DNA from 3 places in the Bradyrhizobium sp. 197 genome. Region 3 is predicted to be linked to each of the others. Evidence: predicted binding sites of a transcription regulator. Region 3 holds the regulator's gene; each other region holds the start of a gene.
The links. Region 3 encodes PhoB, which activates phosphate uptake and scavenging genes when phosphate is short. Its sites were predicted from a motif close to TGTCATNNANCTGTCAT; they were not measured.
Positions count from the first base shown of each region.

Region 1: the regulator PhoB is predicted to act here: its motif matches at 3,651-3,667, upstream of IVB27_RS10645 (RNA degradosome polyphosphate kinase).
Region 2: the regulator PhoB is predicted to act here: its motif matches at 3,640-3,656, upstream of phnC (phosphonate ABC transporter ATP-binding protein).

Region 1 is NZ_JADPJJ010000048.1:26,963-31,977, reverse strand. Features, by position in the region: gene IVB27_RS10670 (cold-shock protein) at 105-311, shown strand; gene purN (phosphoribosylglycinamide formyltransferase) at 399-1,052, opposite strand; gene purM (phosphoribosylformylglycinamidine cyclo-ligase) at 1,052-2,125, opposite strand; gene IVB27_RS10655 (CDP-alcohol phosphatidyltransferase family protein) at 2,281-2,823, shown strand; gene IVB27_RS10650 (P-loop NTPase family protein) at 2,935-3,612, shown strand; gene IVB27_RS10645 (RNA degradosome polyphosphate kinase) at 3,741-5,015, shown strand, end outside.
Region 2 is NZ_JADPJJ010000092.1:296,767-301,781, forward strand. Features, by position in the region: gene phnE (phosphonate ABC transporter, permease protein PhnE) at 1-755, opposite strand, end outside; gene phnE (phosphonate ABC transporter, permease protein PhnE) at 752-1,636, opposite strand; gene phnD (phosphonate ABC transporter substrate-binding protein) at 1,712-2,647, opposite strand; gene phnC (phosphonate ABC transporter ATP-binding protein) at 2,709-3,518, opposite strand; gene IVB27_RS21920 (transferase hexapeptide repeat family protein) at 3,702-4,376, shown strand; gene IVB27_RS21925 (alpha-D-ribose 1-methylphosphonate 5-triphosphate diphosphatase) at 4,373-5,015, shown strand, end outside.
Region 3 is NZ_JADPJJ010000053.1:18,142-23,156, reverse strand. Features, by position in the region: gene pstB (phosphate ABC transporter ATP-binding protein PstB) at 1-486, shown strand, start outside; gene phoU (phosphate signaling complex protein PhoU) at 498-1,214, shown strand; gene phoB (phosphate regulon transcriptional regulator PhoB) at 1,230-1,940, shown strand; gene IVB27_RS11050 (GcrA family cell cycle regulator) at 2,070-2,582, opposite strand; gene IVB27_RS11045 (aspartate aminotransferase family protein) at 3,037-4,239, shown strand; gene argF (ornithine carbamoyltransferase) at 4,239-5,015, shown strand, end outside.

The DNA of each region.
Region 1 (5,015 bases), on a different contig from region 3:
CATTGAGATTCAAGACTCGAACAGACTTCCGGAAGCCCGTTTGTGGCGTGGCACGCGAAAAAAAGCGGCCGCGTCTTTTTTGTATCTAGCGGAGGAGACTGAGGATGCCGCAAAAGGGCACCGTCAAATGGTTCAACCCGACCAAGGGCTATGGGTTCATCAAGCCGAACGGCAGCGACAAGGACGTGTTCGTCCATATCTCCGCCGTCGAGCGTGCGGGACTTTCCACCCTCAACGAAAACCAAGCGGTTGAATACGACCTCGTGGAGAACCGCGGCAAAGCATCCGCGGAGAACCTCAAGGTTTCCTGATTTCTCTCGATTTTGCGCGAGAGATCATGACGTTGCCCCCGGCTCCGCCGGGGGTTTTTATTTATGACGACGAAACGCGACAGCGCTTCAATTCGCCACCGGCGAAATCAAAAAATTCTCCGACGGCCCGCTGCTCGCCGTCTTGCAGACGTCGCCCTCGATCCGGACCTTGCCGGCCGCGAGCAGCCGCAGCGCCTCAGGATAGATGCGGTGCTCGATCTCGAGGATGCGCTCCGACAGCGTGGCTCCGGTATCGTGGTCGCTCACAGGTACCGCGCCCTGCATCACGATGGGGCCGGCGTCGGTCTCGGGGATCACGAAGTGCACCGTCGCACCAGACAGCTTGACGCCGGCGCGCAAGGCCTGGCCGTGCGGGTCGAGACCGGGGAAAGACGGCAGCAGCGAGGGATGGATGTTGAGCATCCGCCCGTACCAGGCCTTGGTGAATTCGGCCGTGAACAGGCGCATGAAGCCGCCGAGACAGATCAGCTCGATGCCGTGCTGATCGAGCGCTGCCTGCAGCACCGTCTCGAAGCCGGCGCGATCCTTGCCGAACGGCTTGCTTTCGATCACCAGCGTCTTCACGCCGCGCGCTTTGGCCGTTTCCAGCCCCAGCGCATCGGCCTTGTTCGAGATGACCAGGGAAATCTCCGCCGGAAAATCCGGTGCGGCCGCGCCCTTGATCAGCGCGGCCATGTTGGAGCCGCGCCCCGATATCAGGATGGCGACGCGGCGCTTCATCACAGCGCCAGGTCGAGGTGGCCGTTATAGACGACGCGGTGCTCGCCTTCGGCCGGGATCACGGTGCCGAGCTGTGCCACGGTCTCACCGGCCTCAGCGAAGACCTGCATGACCTCGTTCACCTTGTCCGGCTCGACGATCGCGATCATGCCGATCCCGCAATTGAAGGTCCGCAGCATTTCGAGCTCGGCGATACCGGCCTCCGCGGCCAGCCATTTGAACACCGGCAGCACTGGCAGACGCGCCAGATCGATCCCGACGCCGAGATGGTTCGGCAGCACGCGCGGAATGTTGTCGGTGAAGCCGCCGCCGGTGATATGGGCAAGCCCCTTTACCGCACCGGTCTCGCGGATCGCGCGCAGGCAGGATTTGACGTAGAGCCGCGTCGGCGTCAGCAGCGCGCCGCCGAGCGTCATGACGGGCGAGAACGGCGCCTGCGCCTCGAAGCCGAGGCCGGATTGTTCCACGATCTTGCGCACCAGCGAGAAACCGTTGGAGTGGACGCCCGACGAGGCGAGCCCGATCACGGCATCGCCGGCGGCGATGTCCTTGCGCGGCAACAGCGTGCCACGCTCCGCGGCGCCGACGGCAAAGCCGCCGAGATCGTAATCGCCGTCCTTGTAGAGGCCGGGCATCTCGGCCGTCTCGCCGCCGATCAGAGCGCAGCCGGATTCGCGGCAGCCTTCGGCGACACCGGCGACGATCGAGGCGGTCGCCTCCGGATCGAGCTTGCCGCAGGCAAAATAATCCAGGAAGAACAGCGGCTCGGCGCCCTGCACCACAAGGTCGTTGACGCTCATGGCGACGAGGTCGATGCCGATCCCGCCATGCAGGCCGGTCTCGATCGCGATCTTGACCTTGGTGCCGACGCCGTCGGTCGCGGCCACCAGGATGGGGTCCTTGAAGCCGGCCGCCTTGAGGTCGAACAGGCCGCCGAATCCGCCGATTTCGGCGTCGGCGCCGGGCCGCGCGGTGGCGCGCACCATCGGCTTGATCAGGTCGACCAGGCGGTTGCCCGCGTCGATATCGACGCCTGAATCGGCGTAAGTGAGGCCGTTTTTGCGGTCGGTCATGCCCGATTTCCAGTGGGTTTGCGGCTGGTTACGTCGAATTCCGGGGACGCGCAATGGCTCGCATGGCGCGCCTTCGTATACTATGTAGAGATATCAACCGGTTCAGCCTCTAAGGGCCGGATTCGAGGTCAGACCGGGTGCCGGGAAGCGCTTTCGTGAGTATTCCGAATATCATTACCCTGGGCCGCATCATGCTGGTCCCGATCATCGTCTGGGCCATCGTGTCGAGCCAAATGGAGGTGGCGTTCGCCGTCTTCCTGATCGCGGGTATCAGCGATGCGGTCGACGGCTTCCTTGCCAAGCGCTTCAACATGACGAGCGAACTCGGCGCCTTGCTCGACCCGCTCGCCGACAAGGCGCTGCTGGTCTCGATCTACATGGCCCTGGGCATCTGGGGTGCGATTCCGCGCTGGATCGTCATCCTGGTGGTCTCGCGCGACATCATGATCGTCGCCGCCGTGATCGTTTCGTGGCTGTTCGACCGCCCTGTCGAGATGAAACCCTCGAGGGTATCCAAGCTCAACACTGTGGCCCAGGTGGCATTCGCGGCGCTGGTGCTGGCCGCCCTCGCCTTCGGCTTCAAAGCCGGTCCTTATGATATAATCCTGATGGGCCTCGTCACGGTCTTCACGCTCTCCTCGGTGTCGCTCTATCTTGTCGAGTGGCTGCGGCACATGAGTACGATCGAAGCCAAGTAGCATGATCGAGGCCAAATGAGTTGGGATGCGGCGCCGCAAAAGGCCAACTCCGCTCGATTAAGTCGCATCTCCTCAAACGAAGCCGGCACGCCGGCACGGAGCAAAGCAAGCGTGCCAGGCCGCGTTCATCCCCGACAATTGGCGTTTTCGCTTCCGCATGCGGAGAGCCTGAGCCGGGACAATTTCCTCGAAGGCCCCGCCAACGCCGCCGGTGTTGCCCTCATCGACGCCTGGCCGGAATGGCCGAACCGGATCATGTGGCTGGCCGGCCCGGAAGGGAGCGGCAAGAGCCATCTCGCCGCGATCTGGGCCGAGGCTTCGGGCGCCCGTTCGACAACCGCCAATGCGCTGACCGCCGAAGCCGTCCCGGGTGCGCTCGTCACCGGCGCGCTGGTGGTCGAGGATCCCAAGGCCAAGGAATTTGACGAGCGCGCCTTGTTCCATCTGATGAACCTGGCCCGTGAGGACGAGGCCTACGTCCTCTTCACCGGGCGCCAGGTCCCGGCGTCGCTCGAGATCGAGCTGCCCGACCTGCGCTCGCGGCTGCGCGCCGTGCCTGTCATCGCGCTGCTGCCGCCTGACGACCAGCTCTTCCGCGGCCTGATCGTCAAATTCTGCGCCGACCGCCAGCTCGCCGTGGACGAGAGCGTGGTCAGCTACCTCGCCACCCGCCTGGAGCGGTCCTCGGCCGCCGCCCGGCAGGCGGTGGAGCTGCTGGACAGCGAGGCCCTGCGCCTCGGCCGTCCCGTCACCCGGGCCCTGGCCGCCGAGCTCCTGCGGGATGTCTGACCAAGGCGGCTTGACGCGGCCCGGCAGCGGAACATCAATGTCATCGAAACGTCATCGCTCTAACACATGCTCCCGACGGTTTTGCGCATAAGTCGCAAATTTGGGCGAACTGGATGGATCGATTTCTGATGGACTCTGCGCAAGCTGTTGAAGTTAAAGAAAAAGCTCCGGAAGCAGAGGGCCATCCGGCGATCGCATCGAGCCCCGAGCGATTCATCAATCGCGAGCTCTCCTGGCTGCATTTCAACCGCCGCGTCCTGGAGGAATCGGTCAATGCCAGCCACCCCATGCTGGAGCGGGTGCGATTCCTGTCGATTTCAGCGAATAATCTCGACGAGTTCTTCATGGTCCGCGTCGCCGGCATCAAGGCCCAGGTGCGCGAGGGCATTGCCGAACGCAGCCCCGACGGCCTGACGCCGTCCGAGCAGCTCGCGCTTATCAACCGGACCGTCTCGCAACTGGCCTCCGACCAGCAGGCGATCTGGCGCGACCTGCGCGGCACGCTGGCCAACGAGGGCATCGTTCTGGTCGAGGGCAAGGAGGTCACCAAGGCGGAGCGAACCTGGGTCGAGGACTACTTCCTCAGCAACGTGTTTCCGCTGCTGACACCGCTCGCGATCGACCCGGCCCACCCCTTCCCGTTCATTCCGAGCCTCGGCTTCACCATCGCGCTCCAGCTCACGCGCGCCGCCGACGGCAAGCAGATGAACGCGCTGATCCGCATGCCCGGCAAGATCGACCGCTTCATCCGCCTGCCGGTTGACGGCAAGGTCGTCCGGCTGATCTCGCTGGAGCAGGCCACCGCGCTGTTCATCAATCGCCTGTTCCCCGGCTACAATCTTCAAGGCCAGGGCGCTTTCCGCATCATCCGCGACTCCGAGCTCGAGATCGAGGAAGAGGCCGAGGATCTCGTCCGCCTGTTCGAGACCGCACTGAAGCGCCGCCGCCGCGGGTCGGTGATCCGGCTCGAGATCGACGCCAAGATGCCGGAGCAACTGCGCAGCTTCGTGCAGCATGCGCTGTCGGCCGCCGACGACGAGGTGTTGCTGGTCGACGGCGTACTGGCCATGAACGAGCTCTCGCAGCTCACCCGCCTCGACCGGCCCGATCTCGAATTCACCCCTTACGTCCCGCGCCATCCCGAGCGCGTGCGCGAGCACGGCGGCGACATCTTCGCGGCGATCCGGCAGAAGGACCTCGTCGTCCATCATCCCTACGAATCCTTCGACGTGGTGGTGCAGTTTCTCCAGCAGGCGACGCGCGACCCCGACGTCGTCGCCATCAAGCAGACGCTCTACCGCACCTCCAGCAACTCGCCGATCGTGCGCGCGCTTGTGGAAGCCGCCGAAGCCGGCAAATCCGTCACCGCGCTGATCGAGCTGAAGGCGCGCTTCGACGAAGAG
Region 2 (5,015 bases), on a different contig from region 3:
AACGACACCTTCTGCCATTCCAGCACGCGGATCTGCTCGGCGAGCTGGAGCCCGATGCCGCCGGCGCCGACGATGCCGATGATGGTGGCCGAGCGCGTATTCGACTCGATGAAATAGAGCACCTGGCCGGCGACGACCGGCAGGACCTGCGGCAGCAAACCGAAACGGATCTCGTGCAGCGCACTGCCGCCGGAGGCGCGGATGCCCTCGACCTGCTTCTGGTCGGCGCCCTCGATCGCCTCCGAGAACAGTTTTCCGAAGGCGCCGAAATCGGACACGGCTATGGCGAGCACGCCGGCAAACGGACCGAGCCCGACCACGTTGATCCACACCAGCGCCCAGATCAGCGTATCAACGCCGCGAATCGAATCCAGGAAACGTCGCACCGGGAAGCGCAGAATGCTCGACGGCACCACGTTGCGGGCGGCCAACAGGCTGACCGGAAGCGCGAACACGGCGGCAAGCGTCGTGCCGAGCAGCGCAATCGACAGCGTCTCGCCCAGCGCCTTCAGATAGATCGGCAGCGACGAGCCGGGATCCGGCGGGATCATCATCAGGCTGATCCAGCCGAGCTGGTTGAGGCCCGCGAAGAACCGCGACGGCGAGAAATCGAGATCGACGAGGCCGTAGACCAGGATTGCGAACGCCGCGACGATCATCGCCGGCATCGCAAGCCGCGCGGAGGCCGGCCGGTCGAACATTTCAGGATAGCGCGCGCGAAGCGCTGCGGTGTCGATCTCCTGCCGCCCCGTCACGTCCGCGTCTCCCTGCCGAACAGCTGGCCGCGCAGCCAGCCGGTGCTGATGTCGATGACGAAGACCGCGACGATGATGGTGAGCAGGATCGCGCTGACGTCCGAGTAATAAAACTTGCGGATGGCGACGACGAGCTCCTGGCCGATGCCGCCGGCGCCGACGAAACCCATCACCGAGGCTTCCCGGACATTGACCTCGAAGCGCAGCAGCGCGTAGCTGGCATAGCCCGCGGTCACCTGCGGCACGACGGCAAAGCGCATGCAGGAGAGCCAGCTCGCACCGGTCGAGCGGATGCCTTCGACCGGCTTCATGTCGGCGTTCTCGACGATCTCCGAGAACAGTTTTCCGAGCGCGCCGGTGGAGTGGATCGCGATCGCGAGCACGCCGGCCATCGGCCCGAGCCCGAAGGCGATCACGAAGATCAGCGCGAAGACGATACCGGGCACGGTGCGGGCGAATTCGAGCAGGCGGCGCACCGTGAAGCGCAGCCAGGGCGACGGCGAGGTGTTTTCGGCCGCAAAGAAGTTGAGCGCGAAAGCGAACGTTGCACCGATCAGCGTGCCTACATAGGAGATCAACAGCGTCTCGCCGAGCATCCTCAGCCATTTGCGCCAGCCCCACAGCCACTCGCCGACATCGGTCCAAACCCGCTGGCCATTGTCGAGCGCGAAGATGCGGTCGAAATAGCTGAGGAAGTTACCGTAATGGGCGAAGAGGGTGCGCAGGTTCACTTCCGCGCCGATCGCGGCGAGAAACAGTGCTGCAGCGAAGATCACGGCTCCAAACAGGAGTCGCAGCCGCTTGCGCGCGACCGCCTGGCGATAGGCGGCGTTGAGCACGGCGAGCTGCTGCTCGGGGAGGATCGAAACCGCGACGGTCATCTGGCCAGGAAAAATGGTCGATCAAAGAGAAACAGCCGGGTCCATCGACCCGGCTCCAATGCCATCGTCCTGAAATCAGGACGCCTTCTTCTTACGCAGTGCATCGACGAACTTGATCAGCTCGATCGTGCCATCCCAGTCCTTGGTGGTGGCGGGATGAAAACCCTTCTTCTGGCCGTCCTGGAGACGGTCGAAGGCCGCCTTGTCCTTGGCCGGCGCGTCGAAGAACGCCTTCGCGATGGCCGCCTTCGCCTCTTCCGGCAGGTCCGAATTGTAGGCGTAGGGGCCGTTGACGATCGGCGCCGACTTGTGGATGATGCGGAAATCGTCCTTCTTCATCGGCGAACCGTCGGCATTCTTCAACATGCCCTTGGTCAGCATTTGCGCCAGCGTCGAATCGTCATCGCTGGTCCACTGGTTGGCCGCAACGTCGACGGTGCCCTGCGCGAGCGCCAGGATCGCATTCTCATGGCTGCCGGTGAAGACGACCTTGCCGAAATAGGTGTCGGCGTCCGCGATGCCCATCTTGTCGAGCTCGAAGCGCGGCACGTTGTTGCCGGAGGTCGAGTTCGGATCGACGAGGCCAAGGTTCTTGCCCTTGAGCTGATCGACGCTCTTGTAGGGGCTGTTCGCCTTGACGAAGAACACCGAGTAGTAGCCGGTCGAGCCGTCCGCGTTGATGTCGTTGGCGAAGGCGTCGGTCTTGACGCCGGTCAGGCGGGCGCGGGCGAACGAGGCCGAGCCATAGCTCGCGATATGGATGTTGCCGGCGCGCTGGCCTTCGATGACGGCGGCGTAGTCGTTGGCGATGCGCAGCGTGACCTTCACGCCCAGCTCCTTGGAGAGATAGTTCATGAACGGCGCCCAGCGCTCGGTAACGCCCGAGGCGTTTTCCGCCGGAATGACCGCGAAGGTCAGTTCGGGATATTTGGCTTTCCAGTCGTCGGCGGAGGCTGAGGTCGTGAACGCGAGCGCGGCGGCGCCGGCAAGAACTAGTCTACGAGTGATCATGATAGCCTCTTCATCGGTTGGGGTCGGTTGACGCAAGAACTGAAAACAAAACAAGCGCGGCTCAGGCGGCGGCCGCCGTTCCAAGTGCCGGAACGCCCTGGGGCGCCGGCACGGGCATGCCGCCCATGATTTCGGCGGCTTCGAGATCGTAGAGCTCGCGCGCAACGTAATCGGTCAACTCAGCCGGCGCGCCGTCGAACACCACGCGGCCCTGCGCCATGCCGATCAGGCGGTCGCAATAGCTGCGCGCCAGATCGAGCGAGTGAAGATTGCAGAGCACGGTGATGCCGAAATGCTTGTTGATGCGCAGCAGCGCATCCATCACGATCTTGGTGTTGCGCGGGTCGAGCGAGGCGATCGGCTCGTCGGCGAGGATGATGTCGGGCTGCTGCACCAGCGCGCGGGCGATCGCCACGCGTTGCTGCTGGCCCCCGGAAAGCTGGTCGGCACGCTGGGCTGCGAGCGGGGCGATGTCGAACTGCTCGAGCGCGGACATCGCCAGCGCCTTGTCCTGCTCAGGCCAGGTCTGCGTCAGGGAGCGCCAGGCCGGCATCGTCGCGAGTCGCCCCATCAGGACGTTGGTGAGCACGTCGAGCCGGCCGACCAGGTTGAATTGCTGGAAGATCATCGCGGAACGTGCCCGCCACTGCCGCAACTCCTTGCCGCGCAGCGCCGTGACGTCGATGCCGTCGAACAGGATGCGGCCTTGCGTCGGCGTCGCCAGGCGGTTGATGGTCCGCAGCAGGGTCGACTTGCCGGCGCCGGATCGCCCGATCACGCCGACGAAGCCGCCGGGGGAAACTTGAAACGAAGCGTCGTCCACCGCGGCTTTCACGCCGAAGCGACACGTCAGACCTTCAACCACCAGCATGCAGGGCTCCAGAGTAGCTTGGGCCCACCGCTAACGCCGGCGCTTGACACTTGTGTGACACGCGCGTTGCGGTGCGGCGATCCTACACACCTCATCGCCTGTTCATCCCCTGTCATCGCGTCGTCATGACATTGTCATCAAACCGCTCGAAGAGAAATGCCCGCCCTCTCGTTCGGATGCAACATGGCCGCCAAAACTCTTTCGGTCCAGCCGACCATCGATCCCTCGGCCAGGCTGCACGACACCAGGCTTGGGGCCTACACCGAGGTCGGCGCGCGCACGATTTTGCACGACGTGACGATGGGCGATTACTCCTATGTCGTGAACGACGCCCAGATCACCTACACCACCATCGGAAAATTCTGCTCGATCGCGGCGATGACACGGATCAATCCGGGCAATCACCCGATGCACCGCGCCACGCAGGCGCACTTCACTTATCGTTCGAGCGCCTACTTCGAAGGCGAGAGCGACGATACGGAATTCTTCGACTGGCGGCGCCAGCATCACATCCATATCGGCCATGACGTCTGGATCGGCCATGGCGCGATCGTGCTGCCGGGCCGCAACATCGGCACCGGCGCGGTGATCGCGGCAGGCGCCATCGTCACCAAGGACGTGCCGGCCTACACCATCGTCGCCGGCAATCCGGCGCGCATCGTCCGCCGCCGGTTCTCGGAAGAGATCGCCGGGCGGCTCGCCAGGCTCGCCTGGTGGGACTGGGATCACGACAAATTGCGTGAAGCACTGCCCGATTTTCGCAAGCTCGGGATTGAAGATTTCCTCTCGACATATGAAGCACGGGCAAGTTCTCTCAACAGTCCTCTTGGCAGCAGCAAACAAAGCGCGGTCGCGTGACAGACATTTTCCTTGAGGGCGGCCGGACCCTGATCGGCTCCGAGCTCGTCGAGACTTCACTTCTCGTATCCGGAACGGACATTGCGCAGCTCGACGCTTCTCGCGGCCGGACGCGGCTTGCGATCGACGCGCGCGACCTGCTGGTGCTGCCCGGCATCGTCGATCTGCATGGCGATGCCTTCGAGCGGCAAATGATGCCGCGTGCCGGTGTCGACTTCCCGATCGATGTGGCGCTCGCCGACAGCGACCGCCAGGCGATCGGCAACGGCATCACCACGGTGTTTCACGCCACGACCTGTTCGTGGGAGCCGGGCCTGCGCAGCGCCGACAATGCGCGCGGCCTGATGGAAGCGATCGAACGGCAGCGCCCGCAATTCGCGGCCGATACCCGCTTCCACCTGCGCCACGAGACCTACAATCTCGATGCCGAGCAGGAGATGAGCCAATGGCTCGCCAAAGGTCGCGTCGACCTGTTCGCCTTCAACGACCACATGGACGGCACGGTCGGGGACATGGCCAAGCCTCGCAAGCGCAACCGCATGGTGGAGCGTACCGGCCTGTCGGGCGAGGAATTCGACCGGCTGGTGGGACACGTGCTTTCGCGCGCCAGCGAGGTCCCGGCTTCCGTGTCGCGGCTTG
Region 3 (5,015 bases):
TTCCAGAAGCCGACGCCGTTCCCGATGACGATCTACGAAAACATCGCGTTCGGCATCCGTCTCTACGAGAAGATCTCGAAATCCGAGATGGACGGCCGGGTCGAGAAGGCGCTGCGCGGCGGCGCGCTGTGGAACGAGGTCAAGGACAAGCTCAACGCCTCCGGCCTGTCGCTCTCCGGCGGCCAGCAGCAACGCCTCTGCATCGCCCGCACCGTCGCGGTGCGGCCCGAGGTGATCCTGTTCGACGAACCCTGCTCGGCGCTCGACCCGATCTCGACCGCCAAGGTCGAGGAGCTGATCCAGGAGCTTTCCGAGGACTACACGATCGCGATCGTCACCCACAACATGCAGCAGGCGGCGCGCGTCTCCGACAAGACCGCCTTCATGTATCTCGGCGAGCTGATCGAGTTCGACGACACCAACAAGATCTTCACGTCGCCGACCGACCGGCGCACGCAGGATTACATCACCGGCCGGTTCGGCTGAGGAGACGCGACATGGGTTCTGAACATACCGCAAAGGCCTTCGACACCGACCTCCAGGAACTCACCCGGCTGGTTGCCGAGATGGGCGGCATCGCCGAGCGCATGATCGTCGATTCCGTCGACGCGCTGATCCGCCGTGACGTTCCGCTCGGCCAGCGCGTCGTCACCATCGACACCGAGCTCGACGCGCTGCAGAAGCGCATTGAGGAGCGCGCCGTGCTCACCATCGCCCGCCGTCAGCCGATGGCGGTCGATCTGCGCGAGATCGTCGGCGCCATGCGCGTCGCGACCGATCTCGAGCGCATCGGCGACCTCGCCAAGAACATGGGCAAGCGCGTCGCGGCGCTGGAGACGGATTTCCATCCGCTCAAGCTGTTCCGCGGCCTGGAGCACATGACCGACCTCGTGCAGCAGCAGGTCAAATCGGTGCTGGACGCCTATGCCGCACATGATTTGCCGGCGGCGATGGCGGTGTGGAAGGGCGACGAGGAAGTCGACGCCATCTGCACTTCGCTGTTCCGCGAGCTCCTCACCTACATGATGGAGGATCCGCGCAACATCTCGTTCTGCATCCATTTGATGTTCTGCGCCAAGAACATCGAGCGGATCGGCGACCACGCCACCAACATCGCCGAGACCGTGTTCTACATGATCGAGGGCCAGGCGATCACCGACAAGCGGCCGAAGGGCGATATGACGACCTTCGCCACCTCGATACCGAACACCTAGGGAGCAACGACCCAGATGGGCGCACGCATTATGGTGGTTGAGGACGAGGAAGCCCTGACCGAGCTTCTCCGCTACAACCTCGAAGGCGACGGCTATGACGTCGAGACGGTCATGCGCGGCGACGACGCCGACACCCGTCTCAAGGAGCACATTCCCGATTTGATCGTGCTCGACTGGATGCTGCCGGGCCTGTCAGGCATCGAATTGTGCCGGCGGCTTCGCACCCGTCCCGAGACCAAGCAGCTCCCGATCATCATGCTCACCGCGCGCGGCGAGGAAAGCGAGCGGGTGCGGGGTCTTGCGACCGGCGCCGACGATTACATCGTCAAGCCGTTCTCGGTGCCGGAGCTCCTGGCGCGCGTGAAGGGCCTGCTGCGGCGCGCAAGCCCCGAGCGGCTCGCCACCGTGCTCGCCTTTGGCGACATCGAGCTCGACCGCGACAAGCGCCGCGTGGCGCGCTCGGGCCGGCCGATCGATCTCGGCCCGACCGAATATCGCCTGCTGGAGTTCTTCCTGGAGCATCCGGGGCGGGTGTTCTCGCGCGAGCAACTGCTCGACAGCGTCTGGGGCCGCGACATCTACATCGACGAGCGTACCGTCGACGTGCATATCGGCCGCCTGCGCAAGCTGCTCAATCTCGGCCGCGAGCAGGACCCGATCCGCACCGTCCGCGGCGCCGGCTACGCGCTGGATGATCGTTTTGCCAAGGCGGAGCAGCAGGCGTAACTCGCTTCAAGCTCCGCCGTCGTTCCGGATCGACACGCGCTTTTGGCACGCTTGTCCGGGACGACATCAAGTGGGCCGAGGCGTCATCGTGTGACGGCGCCGCCCTTGCAGTCAGCTAAATCCGCTAGCTCAGCGCGGGCTCGGCTTCACCGGTGCGCGGCGCCGATCCGACGCCGGCTGATACGCGACGCGCGAGTGTTGTGCGCAATAGGGCAGGCCGGACAGCGCCTTGCCGCCGCAGAAGAAGAAGTCCGGGGTCGAGGGATCGCCGACCGGCCAGTGGCAGGTCGCCTCGTTCAGCTCGAGCAGCGTCAGCCGCTGGCTCATCGGCACCACGTTGTCGTAGGTGACCGGTTCGGCCTCCACTTCGACCTCGAAGGCCTGTGCCAGCGCGGTGTTGCCGCGCGAGATCGGGCGGGTCACCCGCATCATATGCTGCGCGGGGCGCGCCTTGCGCGGCCGGGGCGCTGCCGATGAAGGGCTCTTGGCGCGACCCGACAGGCCGAGCCTGTGCACTTTGCCGATCACGGCATTGCGGGTCACATTACCGAGCTCAGCCGCGATCTGGCTGGCCGAAAGTCCGGCCTCCCAGAGCTTTTTAAGCTGCTCGACGCGATCATCGGACCAGGTCAAAACTGTCATTGCACCCTTTCCCTCGCTGCCGGCCTGCCATCCTGGCGCCTCGCAGCGAATGCCTAAGCCTTTAAAAACCCGTGCCGCCAGAATCCCTTAAGGCTCGCCGGGCGTGACTAGAACGCCCGAACGTTTACGCCGGTACATAAGGACTTAGAGATCAGAACCACTGCACGAGATGTCGTATCTGACAATCCAAACGCTACAATATGGCGTGACTCCCGCGCAAGAGTCCGCCGACTCGCTTCCACATGTTCCGTGGTGAAATCCGCGAAATCAGCACCGCAAGACTACGGATTCAGCGTTTCGCGAGGCTTTCCGGGCGGCATTGACACCCGTCTTCCCAAGCATAAGATAGTGACACGTGCCGCCCCGAAAAGGCGGCACGTTTCGTTTTCCGGGCCGGTCAATGGTGCGTTGCGCAATGCACGCGTCACACCGTCCGCAACATCCAAGTGACATCATGACCAACAGCGCAGCGCCGCATTTGCTCCCCGTTTTCGCCAGAACCGACCTCGGTTTCGAGCGCGGCGAAGGCTGCTGGCTGATTGCGACCAATGGCGAGCGCTATCTCGATTTCACCTCGGGTGTCGCGGTGAACGCGCTCGGCCATGCCCATCCCGCGCTGGTCAAAGCGTTGCAGGAGCAGGCCACGAAGCTCTGGCACATGTCGAACCTGTTCCAGAGCCCGGATGGCGAGAAGCTCGCCAACCGCCTCTGCCATGAGAGTTTTGCGGACTTCGTGTTCTTCTGCAATTCCGGCGCCGAGGCGCTGGAGGGCGTGATCAAGCTGGTCCGCCATCATCACTTCTCCCAAGGGCATCCGGAACGTTACCGCATCATCACCTTCGAAGGCGCGTTCCACGGCCGCACGCTGGCGACGCTGGCCGCGACGGGATCTGCAAAATATCTGGAAGGTTTTGGTCCGCCGATGGATGGCTTCGACCAAATCCCGCATGGCGATATCGAGGCCGTGAAGAAAGCGATCGGTCCGCAGACCGCCGGCATCCTGATCGAGCCGATCCAGGGCGAGGGCGGCGTGCGCTCGGCAACCCCGGCCTTCCTCAAGGCACTGCGCCAGCTCTGCGACGACAAGGGCTTGCTGCTCGCGTTCGACGAGGTGCAGACCGGCATGGGCCGCACCGGCGATCTGTTCGCACACCGCCGTCTCGGCGTGACGCCCGATGTGATGTCGCTGGCGAAGGCGCTCGGCGGCGGCTTTCCGATCGGCGCGGTGCTGGCGACCGCGAATGCGGCGGCCGGCATGGGGCCCGGCTCGCACGGCTCGACCTTCGGCGGCAATCCGCTCGCGATTTCGGCTGCGAATGCCGTGCTCGACGTCATGCTCAAGCCCGGCTTCTTCGACCACGTGCAGAGGATGTCGCTGCTGCTCAAGCAGAAGCTCGCCTCCGTGATCGACCGTCATAGCGATGTCGTCAGCGAAGTGCGCGGCGAGGGCCTGCTGATCGGCATCAAGGCCGTGGTGCCTTCAGGCGATCTCGTTGTAGCCTTGCGCGACGAAAAGCTGCTCACCGTCGGCGCCGGCGACAATGTCGTACGTTTCCTGCCGCCTTTGATCGTCACCGAAGCCGAGATCGAGGACAGCGTTGGGCGGCTCGAACGCGCCTGCACCGCGTTGTCCGGCAACAAGCGGGCGGCAAGCTGATGAGCAAGTCGCCCAATAAAGCACCGAAGCACTTCCTTGATATCGACGCGCTGCCGCTGTCGGAGCTCAAGAGCATGCTGGCCGCGTCCTCCGCGATGAAGGCGAAGCAGAAGGCGCATCAGCCGGTCAGGCCGCTTGAAGGCAAGACGCTGGCGATGATCTTCGAGCGCCCCTCGACGAGGACGCGGGTGTCGTTCGATGTCGCTATGCGCCAGCTCGGCGGCGAACCCATCATGCTCACCGGCGCGGAGATGCAGCTCGGCCGCGGCGAGACCATCGCCGACACCGCGCGCGTGCTGTCGCGCTATGTCGACGCCATCATGATCCGCATTCTCAATCACGATGCCCTGCTCGAGCTCGCGGCGAACGCCACCGTTCCTGTCATCAACGGCCTGACGCGGCGTTCGCATCCCTGCCAGGTGATGGCTGATCTCATGACCTATGAGGAGCATCGCGGCCCGATCGAGGGCAGGACTGTGGCCTGGACCGGCGACGACAACAACGTGCTCGCCTCCTGGGCGCACGCCGCCGAACGCTTCAAGTTCCAGCTCAACGTCGCGACGCCCCCGGAGCTCGCGCCGAAAAAGGCGATGCGCGATTTCATCAAGGCGACCGGCGCGCCGATCATGCTCGGCAGCGATGCCGAAGCCGCCGTGCGCGGCGCCGATTGTGTCGTCACCGACACCTGGGTGTCGATGGGCGACAAGGAAGGCGAGCATCGCCACAACGTGCTCAAGCCCTATCAGGTCAACGCCCAGCTGATGTCGCTGGCCAAG